One region of the Exiguobacterium sp. FD-YE-25-4 genome, then DNA from elsewhere that is predicted to be linked to it. Evidence: predicted binding sites of a transcription regulator. Region 1 holds the regulator's gene; the other holds the start of a gene.
The links. The regulator LexA, encoded in region 1, represses DNA repair genes until DNA is damaged. The targets are predictions, from matches to a motif close to CGAACATATGTTCG.

Region 1 (7,684 bases):
AGCGCATGCAAAAGCTCGGCTTCACAGCATTCAACGTCGGACCAGAGCCTGAGTTCTTCCTCTTCAAGAAAGACTTGAACGGCCAACCGACACTCGAACTCAACGACCAAGGCGGTTACTTCGACTTGGCACCGGTCGACCTCGGCGAGAACTGCCGTAAAGAGATCGTCATCGAGCTCGAAAACATGGGCTTCGAAATCGAAGCATCACACCACGAAGTCGCACCAGGTCAGCACGAGATCGACTTCAAATACGCAGATGCGGTCACGACGGCCGATAACATCCAAACGTTCAAACTCGTCGTCAAGACGATCGCAGCAAAATACGGTCTTCACGCGACGTTTATGCCGAAGCCACTCTTCGGTGTCAACGGTTCAGGGATGCACGCTAACATGTCGCTCTTCAAAGGTGACACGAACGTCTTCTACGATCCAAACGGCGAAATGGAACTCTCTGACACGGCTCGCGCCTTCACGGCAGGGATTCTCGAGCACGCTCGTGCGTTCACGGCTGTCTGTAACCCGACTGTCAACTCGTACAAGCGCCTCGTTCCTGGTTACGAAGCACCTTGCTACGTAGCATGGAGCGCGCGCAACCGTTCACCACTCGTTCGTGTACCAGCGGCCCGTGGCCTCTCGACACGTATCGAAGTACGTTCGGTCGACCCAGCGGCGAACCCGTACCTCGCTTTGGCCACGCTTTTGGCTGCAGGTCTTGATGGAATCGAGAAAGAAATGGCGGCTCCGAAGCCGATCGATAGCAACATCTACGTCATGGACAAGCCAGAACGTGTTGCTAACGGGATTGACGACCTTCCGGCTACGCTCTTCGACGCGCTCGAAGTACTCCGTACCGACAAAGTCGTCATGGAATCACTCGGTGAACATATCGGTGAGCACTTCCTCGAGTTGAAAGAAATCGAGTGGGATATGTTCCGTACGCAAGTGACAGAGTGGGAACGCGATCAGTACATGACGCTCTACTAAGTCGACTAATAAGGGATATTCCCTTTAAAATCAGAGTCCTGAACGAGTCTTCGTATGAAGTGCTCATTCAGGACTCTTTTTCTATAATTCGCTTCAACTAATCAATATAATGAGGGAGAATGTATATCACTATAAATGTAATGGAATGGGATAGGGGGACGAGAAGTGGCAACACCATTAAAAGACGTGTATGATGAGACCTTTTTGTTGGAATTTGGACGACGTATTCAAACCGTGTATCCGTCATTTGACGTACAGGCTTTTATCGCATCAATCATAGATGAATCGTGGGAAGCGTTGGCACTCAAAGGGCGTACTCGACGTATTTCGATAAAACTCGGTCAGTATTTGCCACAGGATTACGAATCAGCTTTGGACGTATTGGTTGAAATTGCAGATGACTGCGTCGGCTTTCCTTATTTGTTTTTCCCGGACTTTGTAGCGGTGTATGGACAGGCAGAAGAGCATTGGGAACGCTCGATGTCAGCGCTCGAACTCTTCACGCAGAAGTCGTCTTCTGAATTCGCCATCAGACCTTTTTTGTTGCGGGATCCAACGCGTGTGATGCACCAAATGACAGCTTGGGCCATTCATCCGAACGAACATGTTCGGCGTTTGGCGAGTGAGGGTTGTCGTCCTCGCCTTCCGTGGGCGGAATCGTTACCGATGTTCAAAGAAGACCCAGCTCCAGTGTTGGAGATCCTAGAGTTGTTAAAAGAAGATCCATCATTATATGTGAGAAAAAGTGTCGCTAACAACCTCAACGATATCTCGAAAGATCACCCAGAAGCTGTACTCGCAGTCTCGCGACGATGGCAGGGCGAGCATCCTCATACCGATTGGATCATTAGGCACGGATGCCGGACACTGATCAAGTCAGCCCATCCTGACGCGTTAACGATATTCGGTTATACGCAGGAAACAAATTTAACCGTCGACGCATCGATTTCTATACATCCGAACGTGATCCGCATAGGGGAGGCGTGCGAGATTGAGTACGATGTGTCCATTCGTCCAGGGGATGCTGCTTATATTCGTATCGAATACGCGATTGAGTTTATAAAGGCCAACGGGAAAGCGAGTCGTAAAGCATTCCTGCTAGCGAATAGAACCGTCGCTGGGGGTGCGCGACTTGCAGCGACCAGAGTGCACGACTGGTCAGATTTGACGACCCGTCGGCATTATCCAGGGGAGCATCGTGTCGTCTTGTTGGTAAATGGACGAGAAGTGGCTGAACATCATGTCATGTTGCATAAAAGTTATTGAACTTCCATATAATAAACGGTTCAAAAAAGGGCAACCCTGTCTATTTAGACGGGTTGCCCTTTTTTAGCGTATAACATAACGATCTGGTTAAAACGCACGTTTGAAGAACGTGGACGCATAGTCGAGCGTCGTATGTAGCGTCGTCGCGAAAACGAGTCCGAAGAAGCATGCTGCCCCGTTCAGGTCGAGCCACGATCTGACAGCTTCCTCATACGGCGTGACCGTGAGCAGAAGCGTGAGCGGGAAACCGAGATAGATGACCCGGATCAGATCGCTCAAGAGCGGAAAATGCGAGAATAACGACCGATGGGGCATAATCTTCACATAAGGGAGCCAAAAGCCCCGAAGCGGTCCCCATCGATAATAGGCGTCCGACTTCAAATCGAGATCCGGGGAGAGCCAGAACGTCCCGATGAGGGCGCCAAGCAAGAACACGGTCGGAACATCGATGTCAATAAAAGGCGTGGCAATCGCAAGAGCACCGATTGCCACGAGATTCGTACGGGTATGTGTCTTGCCACTAGCCATTAGTGAATCGTGCGGTATACACCGATGACCTTCCCTAAAATCGACACGTTATCGAAATACATCGCTTCGAGCTCGTCGTTCTCCGGCTGGAGGCGAACTTTCGAAGCTTCTTTATAAATCCGCTTCACGGTCGCTTCACCTTCATCCGTCATGGCGACGACAATCTCTCCATTGTCGGCCGTGTTCTGTTGACGGACGAGGACGCGGTCCCCATCCAAGATCCCCGCGTTAATCATCGAGTCTCCTGAGACAGAGAGCATGTAGACGTTGTCGGAACCGACGACGTGAGCCGGGAGCGGGAAGTGTTCTTCCACGTTCTCGATGGCCGTGATCGGCGTACCGGCTGTGACTTTCCCGATGACCGGCACGTACATGACGGCATCGTGGTCTTCGACGACGGACATCTCTTCATCCAAAATCTCGATGGCGCGTGGCTTCGTCTTATCACGTCGAATCAATCCACGCTTCTCAAGACGGTCCAAGTGACCGTGTACAGTCGAGCTCGATGCGAGCCCGACAGCCTCGCCAATTTCGCGGACCGAAGGGGGATACCCTTTCGCCCGAACCTCGGCTTTTATAAAATCAAGAATCTGTTGTTGTCTTGCTGACATTTTTTTCAATGGATTTCACCTCGATTATGTCGAATAACCTGCGAACGCATCCTATTCTTTATGGGTTTAGTTTAACACAAGAACACATGAGCGCACAAACATTCGTTCGTTTTTTTCTGCTTGACCGAACAGAAGTTCTTGTTTTATGATGAGAACAGATAAACGAACAGACGTTCTCGAGAACGTGTATTCTTATTCCCAGGAGGCAATGATTATGAGAGACACAATCAATGGAATCATCTTAGTCGGCATGTTGGCATTCGGTATGTTCGTATTTTTCGCGGTCGGAGAGCTTCGTGACAACGAAGCGGTCGTCGTGACCGAACAAAAAGTCGAACACAGTATTGAAGAAGAAGTCGCCTTGACAGAGGCGGAGACGCTCGAAGCGCATATTCTCGCTAAACGGGATGAGAAAAAAGACGACAAGACGACGTGGTTCGCCGCCGAATAATCGTTTCTGATTGCGAACATCCCTTCATCCTGTGTATCGTAGAGGGCGAATGGAAAGAAAGGAAGTGACGCGATGCGAGTCGTCATTTATTGTCGCGTATCGACGAACAAGTCCACCCAAGAGACGTCGCTCAGTCGTCAGGCGGACGAATTGAAGCAGATGGCGAGACGTCTTGATGCTGAGGTTGTCGATGTGATCAGTGAACAAGAGAGCGGGTATGAGGTCAATCGGGCGGGACTGCTCGATCTATTGGAGCACGTCTCGACGTCTGATCTCGATGCCGTGCTCGTGAGCGATGACAGCCGTCTCGGACGGGGAAATGCAAAAATCGCTATCTTGCATACGCTCATGAAACATAACGTGCGCTTGTTGACGATGCAGTCGTCCGATGAATATATCGTCTCCGACGCCGAGAAGATGGTGCTCGAAATCGTCAGTGTCGTCGAAGAGTATCAACGCAAGATCCATAACGCTAAAATTTCACGCGGAATGCGTCGGGCGGTCGCGAACGGATTTAATCCGCATCGGAATATCCAGCACCATGACCAGGGCGGCCGGAGCCGAATCGAAGTTCCGATTGAAGAAATCGTCCAATTGCGTGAACGTGGACTCACGTTCGCTGAAATTGCCGCCACCCTCCGCGGTTTTGGTTATGAGGTATCGAAAGCGACCGTGAACCGGCGCTACTTGGAGCACGTGTCGGTACCAGAAACTTGATTCCTGCTCGCTGATTTTGTACAGTAGAAGGACAAATTCAGTAGAGAGGGGGCGAGCCCGATGCTAGCACCTGAACAGTTGGAGCGAATCAATTTCCTCGCCAACAAAGCAAAGACAGATGGTCTGTCACCACAAGAGATGGACGAGCAGCAAGCGCTGCGCCAACAATATTTGCAAGCGTTCCGCCAATCATTCAAATCACAGATGATGGGAATGAAGGTCGTCGATCCGGAAGGAAACGACGTAACGCCAGAAAAATTAAAAGATGAGCAGGAACGTTACCGCTCAGAATGACCATGAATGCACATCCTATTTCATATAGGATGTGCATGTTTGTTATACGCGAACGTTGATCAGGGGGACTCATTGATGCGTTTTCAAACGAAAGGAAGTAAACGATTCCATTTAATGTGTTATACTAATTAATTAGTTGTGACACACGAATGAGTGTGCTAAAATATGACGGGTAGAAACTTTGTTAACAACAGAGAGGATGAAATTAGTGGAAACAACTACTAAAGAATTATTAGCGATTAACTCGATTCGGACGCTCTCAATCGATGCGGTCCAAAAAGCGAACTCAGGTCACCCGGGTATGCCGATGGGTGCGGCTCCGATGGCGTTCACACTTTGGACGGACAAAATGCGTCACAACCCGAAAAACCCGAACTGGTTCAACCGTGATCGGTTCGTCCTTTCAGCGGGACACGGTTCGATGCTCTTGTACTCGCTTCTTCACTTATCTGGTTACGATCTCTCAATGGACGATCTCAAATCGTTCCGCCAAATGGATTCGAAAACGCCTGGGCATCCAGAGTACCGTCACACGGCAGGTGTCGACGCGACGACTGGACCGCTCGGACAAGGGATTGCCATGGCTGTCGGGATGGCAATGGCAGAGAAACATTTGGAAGCGACGTACAACCGCGATGAGTTCAAAGTGGTTGACCACTTCACATACGGGATTTGCGGAGACGGTGACTTGATGGAAGGCGTATCGGCAGAAGCTGCTTCGCTCGCTGGTCACTTGAAACTTGGCAAACTCGTCGTCCTTTACGATTCAAATGATATCTCGCTTGACGGCGACCTTCACAAATCGTTCTCGGAAAGCGTTGAAGATCGTTTCAACGCCTACGGTTGGCAAGTGATCCGTGTCGAAGATGGTACGGATATCGATACGATCGCGAAAGCAATCGACGAAGCGAAAGCAGAAACGTCGAAACCGACCCTCATCGAAGTGAAGACGGTTATCGGCTTCGGTTCACCGAACAAGTCAGGCAAATCGGCATCACACGGTGCACCACTCGGCGAAGCTGAAATTGAGCTCACGAAGCAGTTCTACAAGTGGGAAGGCGAGAACTTCTACGTACCGAACGAAGTATACGACTTGTTCAACGATAAAGTCGTTGAGCCAGGCGCGAAGCATGAAGCGGACTGGAACGAACTCGTTGAAGCTTACAAGTCAGCACACCCTGAACTTGGTGCCCAGTTCGAGCGTGCGATGAACAACGAGCTCCCAGAAGGTTGGGACAGCGAATTGCCGACGTTCGAAATCGGTTCGAAAAAAGCGACTCGTCAAACGAGCGGTGAAGTATTGAACGCGATCGCCAAAGCGGTTCCGACTCTCTTCGGAGGCTCGGCTGACCTCGCTGGTTCGAACAACACGATGATCAAAGGCGCTGCGGACTTCGATGAAGATCCAGCCGGCCGCAACATCTGGTTCGGAGTCCGTGAATTCGCGATGGCAGCAGCCGTCAACGGGATGGCGCTCCACGGTGGGGTTCTCCCATACGGCGCGACGTTCTTCGTCTTCTCGGATTACCTTCGCCCGGCCGTTCGACTTGCTGCGCTCATGGGAATCCCATCAACGTTCGTCTTGACACACGATTCAATCGCGGTCGGCGAAGATGGCCCGACCCACGAACCGGTCGAGCACTTGATGAGCTTCCGTGCGATGCCAAACTTGTCTGTTCTCCGTCCGGCTGACGGAAAAGAGACGATTGCGGCTTGGAAGCAAGCAATCACAACGAAATCATCACCGTCACTTCTCGTCTTGACGCGTCAAGCGTTGCCAGAACTCGAGGGCACGTCGATTGAAGAAGCGGCCAAAGGTGGCTACGTCGTCGCCGGTAACTCGAGCGAGGCGGACGTCCTCCTTCTCGGTACAGGTTCTGAAGTACACGTCCTCGTCGAAGCTCGCGAAGCACTCGCGGCTGAAGGCGTGAACGCGGCTGTCGTCTCGATGCCTTCTTGGGAATTGTTCGAAGCGCAATCGGCAGAGTATAAAGAATCGGTCCTTCCGTCGTCGATCACGAAACGTGTCTCGCTCGAAGCGGGCGCGACGCTCGGTTGGTACAAATACGTCGGTTTCGGCGGAAAAGTACTCGGCATCGACAAGTTCGGCGCTTCTGCTCCTGGGGATCTCCTCATGAAAGAATACGGCATGTCTGTCGACAACGTCGTCGCAGCTGTCAAATCACTTTAATCGCATGTTGTCAGTGGTGGCCCGGAGGTTTTGGGTCACCACTTTTTTTTCAGACGACTAGCGAATTAGCGTAATATAGTGTATAGTAAAAAACGATGTTTCATATGGTAGAGGAGGTTAAGCCTTGAGTACATTATTCTGGATTCTTCTTATCGTGGCAGCACTAATCGGGGGTATTGCGATCGGTTTCTTTATCGCTCGTAAATACATGATGAACTACCTCGAACAGAACCCACCGATCAACGAAGATATGATTCGTACATTGATGATGCAAATGGGTCAAAAGCCGTCACAGAAGAAAGTCAACCAAGTGATGCGCGCCATGAACGTTCAAATGAAGAACGAAAAGAAATAAACTCGATTGACCGAAGCACTTTGCGCCCGCAAAGTGCTTTTTTCATCCAGTTTTTGTTAGACAATCGAACAAACTTTCGCTAATCTAATAGAATAGTCTGAATTCAAGACAACATAGGGGGTGTTTCCAATTCGTGTATTCAAACAACTAGCTTGGTTCTTCAAGCTCGAGTGGCGGACGTATGCGCTCGGCATCGTCTTACTCATGTTCGTCGCGGCGCTCGAACTTATACCGCCGCGCATCATCGGACGAATCGTCGATGAAATCAACCGGGGAACGCTTGGA
Region 2 (7,684 bases), 480 kb from region 1:
TCGTTTCGTTATATTTATCGACAAATCCTTTAATGTTATCAAATACTTTTTGAGTGTCAGTTGCGGCAGATAAAGTAACAGGCGCAGGATTATCGACAGCTTTGAACTCAGATTTGAGTGTGATAGTCATATTATCGATCGTTACCGTATTTGAGCTACGTGTCAACTCAATTCCGTTTACATTGAAGACTGCATCTTCGCCCTTAATTCCATCCGCAATACTAGCATTAAAGAGTGTCTCAGCTTTACCAGCGAATGCAATAGTAGAGTTGCTACCGGTATTACGTTGGGTCAATGCCATTTCACCTGACGCTTCGTTGAAAAAAGCAGAGAAGTTCGTATCTTTTGAACCCAATTGAGTGATAACATCACTAAATTTTGCATCTGCTCCAATCGTCAGCTGAGCTGGAGTCCCGCCGTCCTTGTTAATATATTCAATTTTAAAGCCGGATTCGTACTTTAATTCGGCTCCTTCGGCAATCGGTGAATTGAATATCACTTTGCCTGTGGCTGAATCATAGGTATATTCTGTCGGCAACAATTCTACATTATTAATAAACAGTTTACCGCCGTCATTCATCTTTGAATCTAAAGTAACTTCAGTCGGGGAACCCGTAAACGTTTGTATTTTTGTATTGATGTCTAAGTCCAAATCCTTAGCAGCAGTCTCCCGTGTTACCAAATTGTTATTCTTATCTCTCAGTTGAACGATATGACTCGCAGAAGTTGCCAAACTCTCTACACTTCGAATCTCGAGTGCGGCATTCCCACTCGATGGTGAAGAGGTGACTTGTATACGGGACGTGTCAGATGACGATGCGGTTTTAGCCTGAAAGTTTCGGCTAAACATGAGATCGACCGCACTGTTCCGCAGTGTCATGAGTGAGCGGTTGATTTCACGGTAGGCATCTCGTTTCCATTCAGTCGTTTGTTTCTTTTGTTCAAGTTTGTCGACCGGTACTCTTTCCACTTGCATCAATTGTTTGATGATTGTATCAGTATCAATCCCACTGGCGAGTCCGCCAAAACGGATAGGTGTTGTCATGATGTACCTCCTTTATACACGTTTATCGAAGAGCTGATTGAATTCCATAAAAGCAGCGAAAAAGTCGAGCGACTTCTTGCTTGGGATTTCACGGATGACTTCGTTGTTCGTGTCCACAATTTGAATATAGTAGTCGTTCAATTTTTCATGTTTCATAAACTTTAAACCGGTACGTTGTTGTTCGAGTACCAAGTTCGCCTTCTCGACGGCTGCCTCTAACTTCGTCACGTGTTGAGGCGTCGGGAGAATGACGATGCCTTCGTCGGCGAGAGCTTGTTGATTGGCTTCGACGAACACGTTTTTCGTTTGTTCATACGGCAAGACAGAAGAAGGTAGGTGAAGCCGGACTTCAGAGATAATTGGATTCATAAGCTATCACACCTCATTATGATTTCTTCATTATGTATATCGGCATCAGATTCATAATCTTCAATGTTATCGAGTTCACTAATTCGTCTAATCTTAAGTAGAAACTAAAGAATACTGTGAAACTAGCTGGGTATATAATATACGAACGTACATTCTTATTAGGAGGGGTTAATTTTGAAGTGGGACGAGTTAACAACTTATGAGAAAAGTTTATTGTTGGGGACTTTGCTAGGAGACGGCCATATCAGCATTCATAAGAAAAAATATCCGAATGCGAATTTGCGGTATGGTGAACACTTTTCCATCAAACAATTGGAATATCGCGAATGGAAATTGAAACAGACACCTCGTATTTTCTCAAGTATCATCAAGAATAATAATGGGACAAGTGCATCGCTAACTTCTAAATACGATGAATTATTCACTTGGCTCCGTGACCAACTGTATATTGCCGGTAAAAAAAGCGTCCCGCTTCATCTACTACGAGAGTGTACCGATCCAGTCTTTTTGTTAGCACTCTATCTTGATGACGGCAGTCTTTGTTTAACAAGGTCGAGTCGCTCCAATAAAAATCAAATCATTTTGACCCCACACATCGCTTTATACCTCCAAGCTTTCCATCCATCTGAGTTAAACTATTTAAGCCAATTTATTCACGATACGTTTGGACACCAATTTGTGTTAAGCCGACGGAATGACGGACATAACTATATCCTCCGAATACAGAAGACCCAAGAAGCTCTCAATTTTCTCGAGTTCACAAAATCATATGCCACTGAAATCCCGTCTATGGCTTGGAAGTTGGATTGGGACTATCGTTTGTCACAAGAGAAAGACGAAAATCCTGATAAAGTAGTGATTACCTCTAAGCCTAAAAATGATTATACGGAGGAAGACATCGAGTATATCGTCACTTCGAAGTTACGTGGACAGACGGATCAAGAAATCGCAGATGTGTTAGGTAGAACATATTGGTCTGTCGTGTACAAATGGCAAGACATTAAGAAAAACAGATTAAGAGAAGTCGAGGCTGTGTATGTAAGTTAAAAAACTCCCACGGCTCTTGAGGAGTCGTGGGAGTTATAAATCTTGTTATAGAGCCAATTAACGGAGCAATTGAAGAACTGCCTGCGGCTGTTGATTCGATTGCGCCATCATAGCTTGTGCAGCTTGGTTAAGGATGTTGTTCTTCGTGAAGTTCATCATCTCTTTAGCCATATCTACGTCACGGATACGTGATTCAGAAGCTTGAAGGTTTTCAGCTCCAACATTCAAGTTGTTGATTGTATGTTCCAAACGGTTTTGTACTGCTCCTAATTTTGAGCGTTGCTCAGAAACAGTTTTGATAGCAGTATCAATAGTAGTAATTGCAGCTGTTGCGTCTGCATGCGAACTCATTTGTGAGTTTACATTGTTAACGCCTAATCCAGATGAAGTCATATCAGCAATGTTGAGCTGAATTTTTTGGCCTTCGTTTGCACCAATTTGGAACGTCGCCCCAGAGTTTGCTCCTGTAGTGATTGTATCATCACTACCAACGCCAGCAGTAAAGGTAACACCTGTTGCTCCTTGGAAGTTGTTCACTTCCAACTTAACTCCGAGCTTATCGAAATTGAGAGTGCCGTTGAAGTCATCAGTCAATCCAGTTAATACTTGGGCGTTTCCTTCACTGTCTGTTAATGTAAGTTCAGTAGCAGCACCTGTTAAAGTGAAAGTTTCATTAGCTTTTGCTCCAGAAACGTCAACTCCAACAATCCCGTTGCTAGCAATCGCAGTGGTAGTTGCTCCATCAACTGAAACGCCAAATGTCCCTTTTAGAAGGTTCTTTCCATTAAATTGCGTTGTATCCGCAATACGAGTAATTTCAGCTTCGAGCTGTGAAACTTCCTCTTTAATTGCTGTTCTATCTTCAGGTTGGTTAGTATCGTTTGATGCTTGAACGCCTAACTCACGCATCCGTTGAAGAATTGAATGAGTCTCGTTCAATGCACCTTCAGCAGTTTGAATCAATGAAATGCCATCTTGAGCATTACGTGAAGCTTGATCGAGACCACGAATCTGTCCGCGCATTTTTTCAGAGATTGCAAGACCAGCTGCATCGTCACCAGCACGGTTGATACGAAGACCTGAAGATAATTTCTCCATCGCTTTACCAGTTTGTGCTGTGTTGAATGACATGTTGCGGTGTGCGTTCATTGAGTTAAGGTTGTGGTTAATAATCATTGTAATTTCCCTCCATAGGTTTGAGTTTTTTCCGCTCTTCCAAATCCATTTGTCCGAGCATACAAGGCTTAGGCCGGCCCCTCACCTTGTATTAGTTGGAACGTTTTATCGTTTCCATACTCTATATCGGAGCCAACTCGAATCTGTTTAGTGTTTTTATCAACTTTCTACTCATTTTCCGTAGTTTCTTAGTTTTGAATAGAAAAACGACCCATCGCTGGGTCGCTCCTCCTTACGCTTCTACCTTCACTTGCTCCGTCTCATTCTGCAAGCTCTCCGCGACACGGACGAGCTCCGTCATCGCACCGTTCACTTCCCCGAGACTTGCCGCTTGTTGGCTCGCCGCTGACGTGACTTCTGTCGCATAGCGTGACGCCTCTTCGACCATGCCGACGATGCCAGCCGAGTTCGTGACGACCGAGTCGATCTGTCCACGCGACTCATCCAAGAGCGCATCGACCGAATGGACGTGGCTGTACACTTCGTTCGCCGAGTTGTGAATCGACGCGAACGCACCGCCCGCCTTCTCGACGAGACCAACGCCCGTCTCCACTTCCGCTTTCACGTTCGCCATCGATGACGACGTGTCGCCAACCAAACGTTTGACGTCGACGATCAAATCCGTGATCTCTTGCGTCGAGTTCGCCGTCTGTTCGGCGAGCTTTTTGACCTCGGCCGCGACGACCGCGAAGCCGCGTCCATGTTCGCCGGCCCGGGCCGCTTCAATCGAGGCGTTCAAGGCGAGCAAGTTCGTCTGCGCCGAGATGTCGCTGATGACGTCCGTGATACGCGAGATTTCACCTGTCATCTCAGTCAACTTGCTGTTGAGCGTCGATGACTGCTCGACTTTGCCGGCAATCGCATGCATCGCATCGACCGACGACGAGGCGAGGCCTTTGCCGCTCTCGGCCTCTTGTTGCATCTCACTCGCTGATTCAAGCGCCGAGCCCATCTCTTGACGAATGTTCTCCATCGTCCGGGCGACGGCACCGAGTAGGTCCATCGAGCTGTACGTCGCGTTGACGTTGTCTTCAAGCATCTTGTTCAAAGCGTCCATCGCTTGGCGGATGTTCTCGCCGGCGACATTGCCTTCTTGGACCGCTGCCGCAATCTCTTGCGCCGAACCGGTGAGCTGGTCCGCCGTGTAACGCATGTTCGTCCCTTGTTCACGAAGGTGTCCGACCATGTTGTCCATCGAGAGAAGCAGACGTCCCATCTCCGAACGGTCTGTCGTCGTCTCGCTCGCGAACACGACCGTCAAATCGCCATTGCCGACCTCGACCGCCTTATCTGACGCCGATTCGATCGCCTTGAGCGGGCGACGGGCGATCAAGTAGATGACAGCTCCACCTAAACCTGAAATGAGCAACGCCACGGCCGTCCCGACGAGCATGACCTGTCCTTTCGCCATCTCAAGCTCGGTGAGCAGCAAGAGCGTGATCCAGCCGACCGCTCCGCCCGTAATAAAGGATGTGACCAAAATCCAAGCGAGCAGTTGGGTCGTAAAGTTTTTGAATAGCTTCACTATGAGTTCCTCCTCTGTGTAATTCATCACCTACTATATCGTCCGATTGCCAGGTTTTGTATAGCGTTTTCAGTTGAAGTTTTGGTCAATGAAAAAACGCCCCCGTCTCCGAGAGCGTTCATTTCAAAATCGGTCGTCTTCTTTTGTCATATGCACCTGTTCGCGCGGTGTCAAAAGCGCGTCGATTGCGAGTGCGATCTCGGCCGCCCAGTGCAACATCATGCCGAGGAACGGGATGAACCCGAGCACCGACGCCGTGATGCCGACAATCGGTCCAACCGAAATCCGCTTCAGCCGCGTGATCGACAAGACGAGCACGACGATGTGGAACACGAGCATGAACCCGAGCGGTGTGTAGCCCATGCTGATGATGAACAGCCCACCGAGCGCCGGGATGCCGAGCAGCGCCTCAAAGGCGGCACCCATCCATTTCAAATTTCGAACCATTTGTCTCACCTCACAGTTCTAACAAATAAAACTCATAGCCGCCATTTTCAGCGAACCCGGCCCGCTTGTAAATCTCGAGCGCGGCCTTGTTTTCCGTCTCGACGTCGAGTTCGAGTTTCGTCCGGCCCATGCGGAACAGTTGCTGGACCATCTGTTTCAACATCTTCGTGCCGTATCCCTTGCCTTGCTCGTCCGCCTTGACGCCGAACGCGTGGATGCTGCCGGCATCTTCACCCGAAAGGAGCGCACGGATGATTCCGACCGGACGACCGTCGACTTCACCGATGTACGTCACGCGGTCCGGTGTGTCGATCTGTTGATAGATGTTCTCCGTCACGTCGACCGGATCGCCGAACGCTTCAGAGAGCGTCTCGATGATAAGCGGACGGTCGGCATCGGTCGCCTCGCGGAGCGACACCTCGTCCGGCTTCAAGAACAGCTCGGCTTTTTTCAGTACCAAGTTGTATTCCGAGAACTGATACGCCGCGCCAAGACGATCGATGACCGCCTTGCCGTCCTTCGATTTGCGGTCGATGACGAACGTGAACGCCTCACAGCCGTTCTCTTTCGCATCCTGTTTCGCCGTTTCAAAGAGTGCCGTGAAGACTCCTTGCTTCCGATAGTCCGGATGCACGAGCGCGTTCACTTCGTACTCGTTCGGGAGATATGGGAAAAGTACCATATACCCGATGAGCGTATCATTGTCATAGACGGCGTAGTCGTTCTGACCGACCGCCACGTGTCCGAGTTTCACGTCAATCTTGTCAAAGTCATTGACCGCTGCCTCAAGCGCCGCCACCTGTTCTGCTTGTCTCACTTCTTCTACTGTCCAATTCATGTGATCACCTCACGTCATATTGTAGCATAATCGAAAAAGCCCGCCGTAGCGGGCAGGCTCATAACGTACGGAACTCGAGCTCCGGAAGCGTCTCAAGCAGCTCCGCGATCTCATCCGTGTGCGCCTCGGCACCCGGGACGGCCTCGGTCGGTTCGACCCAGAAGAACGTCTTGTCGCTCGCTCCGAGGTAGTTGCCGTAGCCGACTTCCTCTGCGAACGCCGCTTCCGATAGTTCACGGTCAATCAAGTCCAAATGGAACAACAACTGGTCGTCGCCGTCCTCGACGTTATAGTAGAGGTCGAACGTGCCGTAGCTGTTCTGATCGCCGATATCGACGACGTCTTGCGCCTTCTCGATATAGACGTCCCCACGCTCAATCGCCTCGACGATTTTCGACGGGAGAATGATCTCATAACCGAGCTCACGGTCACGAATCGTCTGCGTCGTATCGTCAGTCCGTCCCCGGGACGAGACGACACCGACCGTTGCGACGAGGGCACCCGTCACGCCGAGCGCGACGGCCCATTTCATTGTTTTGTTCATGTGGATTCACTCCTCTTTAGTCTTGCCATGAGACGATTATCGCACAAAATGCCCTTAAATCATTAAATATTCTGAAAAAATGTTTAGCGATGCGTTGACGCACGTTCCGCAATCCCATACGATAAAAGTATCGCATTATAGAAAAGAGGAACCGACATGTCAAACGAACAACAATTGACACGCGCACAGCTCGACGCGCTCTTGAAAAACGTCTTCGCCCTTCAAATCCCGGTCATCGAGAAGTTCATGACCGACCTATTTAAAAAGTACGTCTCGACGGCGTCCACGTTCAAGCAGGACATGGACACGATGAAAGCGACGGAGTGGCATAAACAGTTCTTCGGCCAAAAAGTGATGCCGCACTTGTTCATCGAGAACCTCGGCTTCGGCGCCTCGTTCCGTCACCAGGAACAAGACAAAGTCGTCAAAATCCCGGACAACATGACGGTCGTGAAGCCGGACTCGGACGACCAAATCGAAGAGATCCTCCAAAACCTCGACAAGACGCTCGCGTCGATGGACGGAATCAAAAACAAAGGACTCGTCAAAAAGTTCTATAAAGAGACACTCGAACTCATCTGCCAGCTCGGTAGCCGTACCGGGATGATGGACGAGTTTTATGAGAAAGTCAAAGGCAGCTTGACGAAAGCTTGACCCGCCATCCACGTCCTCGGACGTGGATTTTTTAATTTT

Region 2: AC13H5_RS10950 (DNA endonuclease) is a predicted target of LexA. The motif match lies at 1,557-1,570, and genes of this name have one in related genera.

The regions. Positions count from the first base shown of each region.
Region 1 covers NZ_CM168041.1:1,645,449-1,653,132, reverse strand. Annotated here, with positions in the region: gene glnA (type I glutamate--ammonia ligase) at 1-986, shown strand, start outside; gene AC13H5_RS08540 (DNA alkylation repair protein) at 1,152-2,252, shown strand; gene AC13H5_RS08535 (metal-binding protein) at 2,340-2,780, opposite strand; gene lexA (transcriptional repressor LexA) at 2,780-3,400, opposite strand; gene AC13H5_RS08525 (hypothetical protein) at 3,606-3,842, shown strand; gene AC13H5_RS08520 (YneB family resolvase-like protein) at 3,915-4,559, shown strand; gene AC13H5_RS08515 (DUF896 domain-containing protein) at 4,620-4,853, shown strand; gene tkt (transketolase) at 5,053-7,044, shown strand; gene AC13H5_RS08505 (YneF family protein) at 7,169-7,399, shown strand; gene AC13H5_RS08500 (ABC transporter transmembrane domain-containing protein) at 7,529-7,684, shown strand, end outside.
Region 2 covers NZ_CM168041.1:2,125,765-2,133,448, forward strand. Annotated here, with positions in the region: gene fliD (flagellar filament capping protein FliD) at 1-1,045, opposite strand, end outside; gene AC13H5_RS10945 (flagellar protein FlaG) at 1,058-1,414, opposite strand; gene AC13H5_RS10950 (DNA endonuclease) at 1,589-2,461, shown strand; gene AC13H5_RS10955 (flagellin N-terminal helical domain-containing protein) at 2,519-3,637, opposite strand; gene AC13H5_RS10960 (methyl-accepting chemotaxis protein) at 3,870-5,162, opposite strand; gene AC13H5_RS10965 (hypothetical protein) at 5,286-5,609, opposite strand; gene AC13H5_RS10970 (GNAT family N-acetyltransferase) at 5,620-6,447, opposite strand; gene AC13H5_RS10975 (hypothetical protein) at 6,506-6,991, opposite strand; gene AC13H5_RS10980 (hypothetical protein) at 7,148-7,645, shown strand; gene AC13H5_RS10985 (putative quinol monooxygenase) at 7,677-7,684, opposite strand, start outside.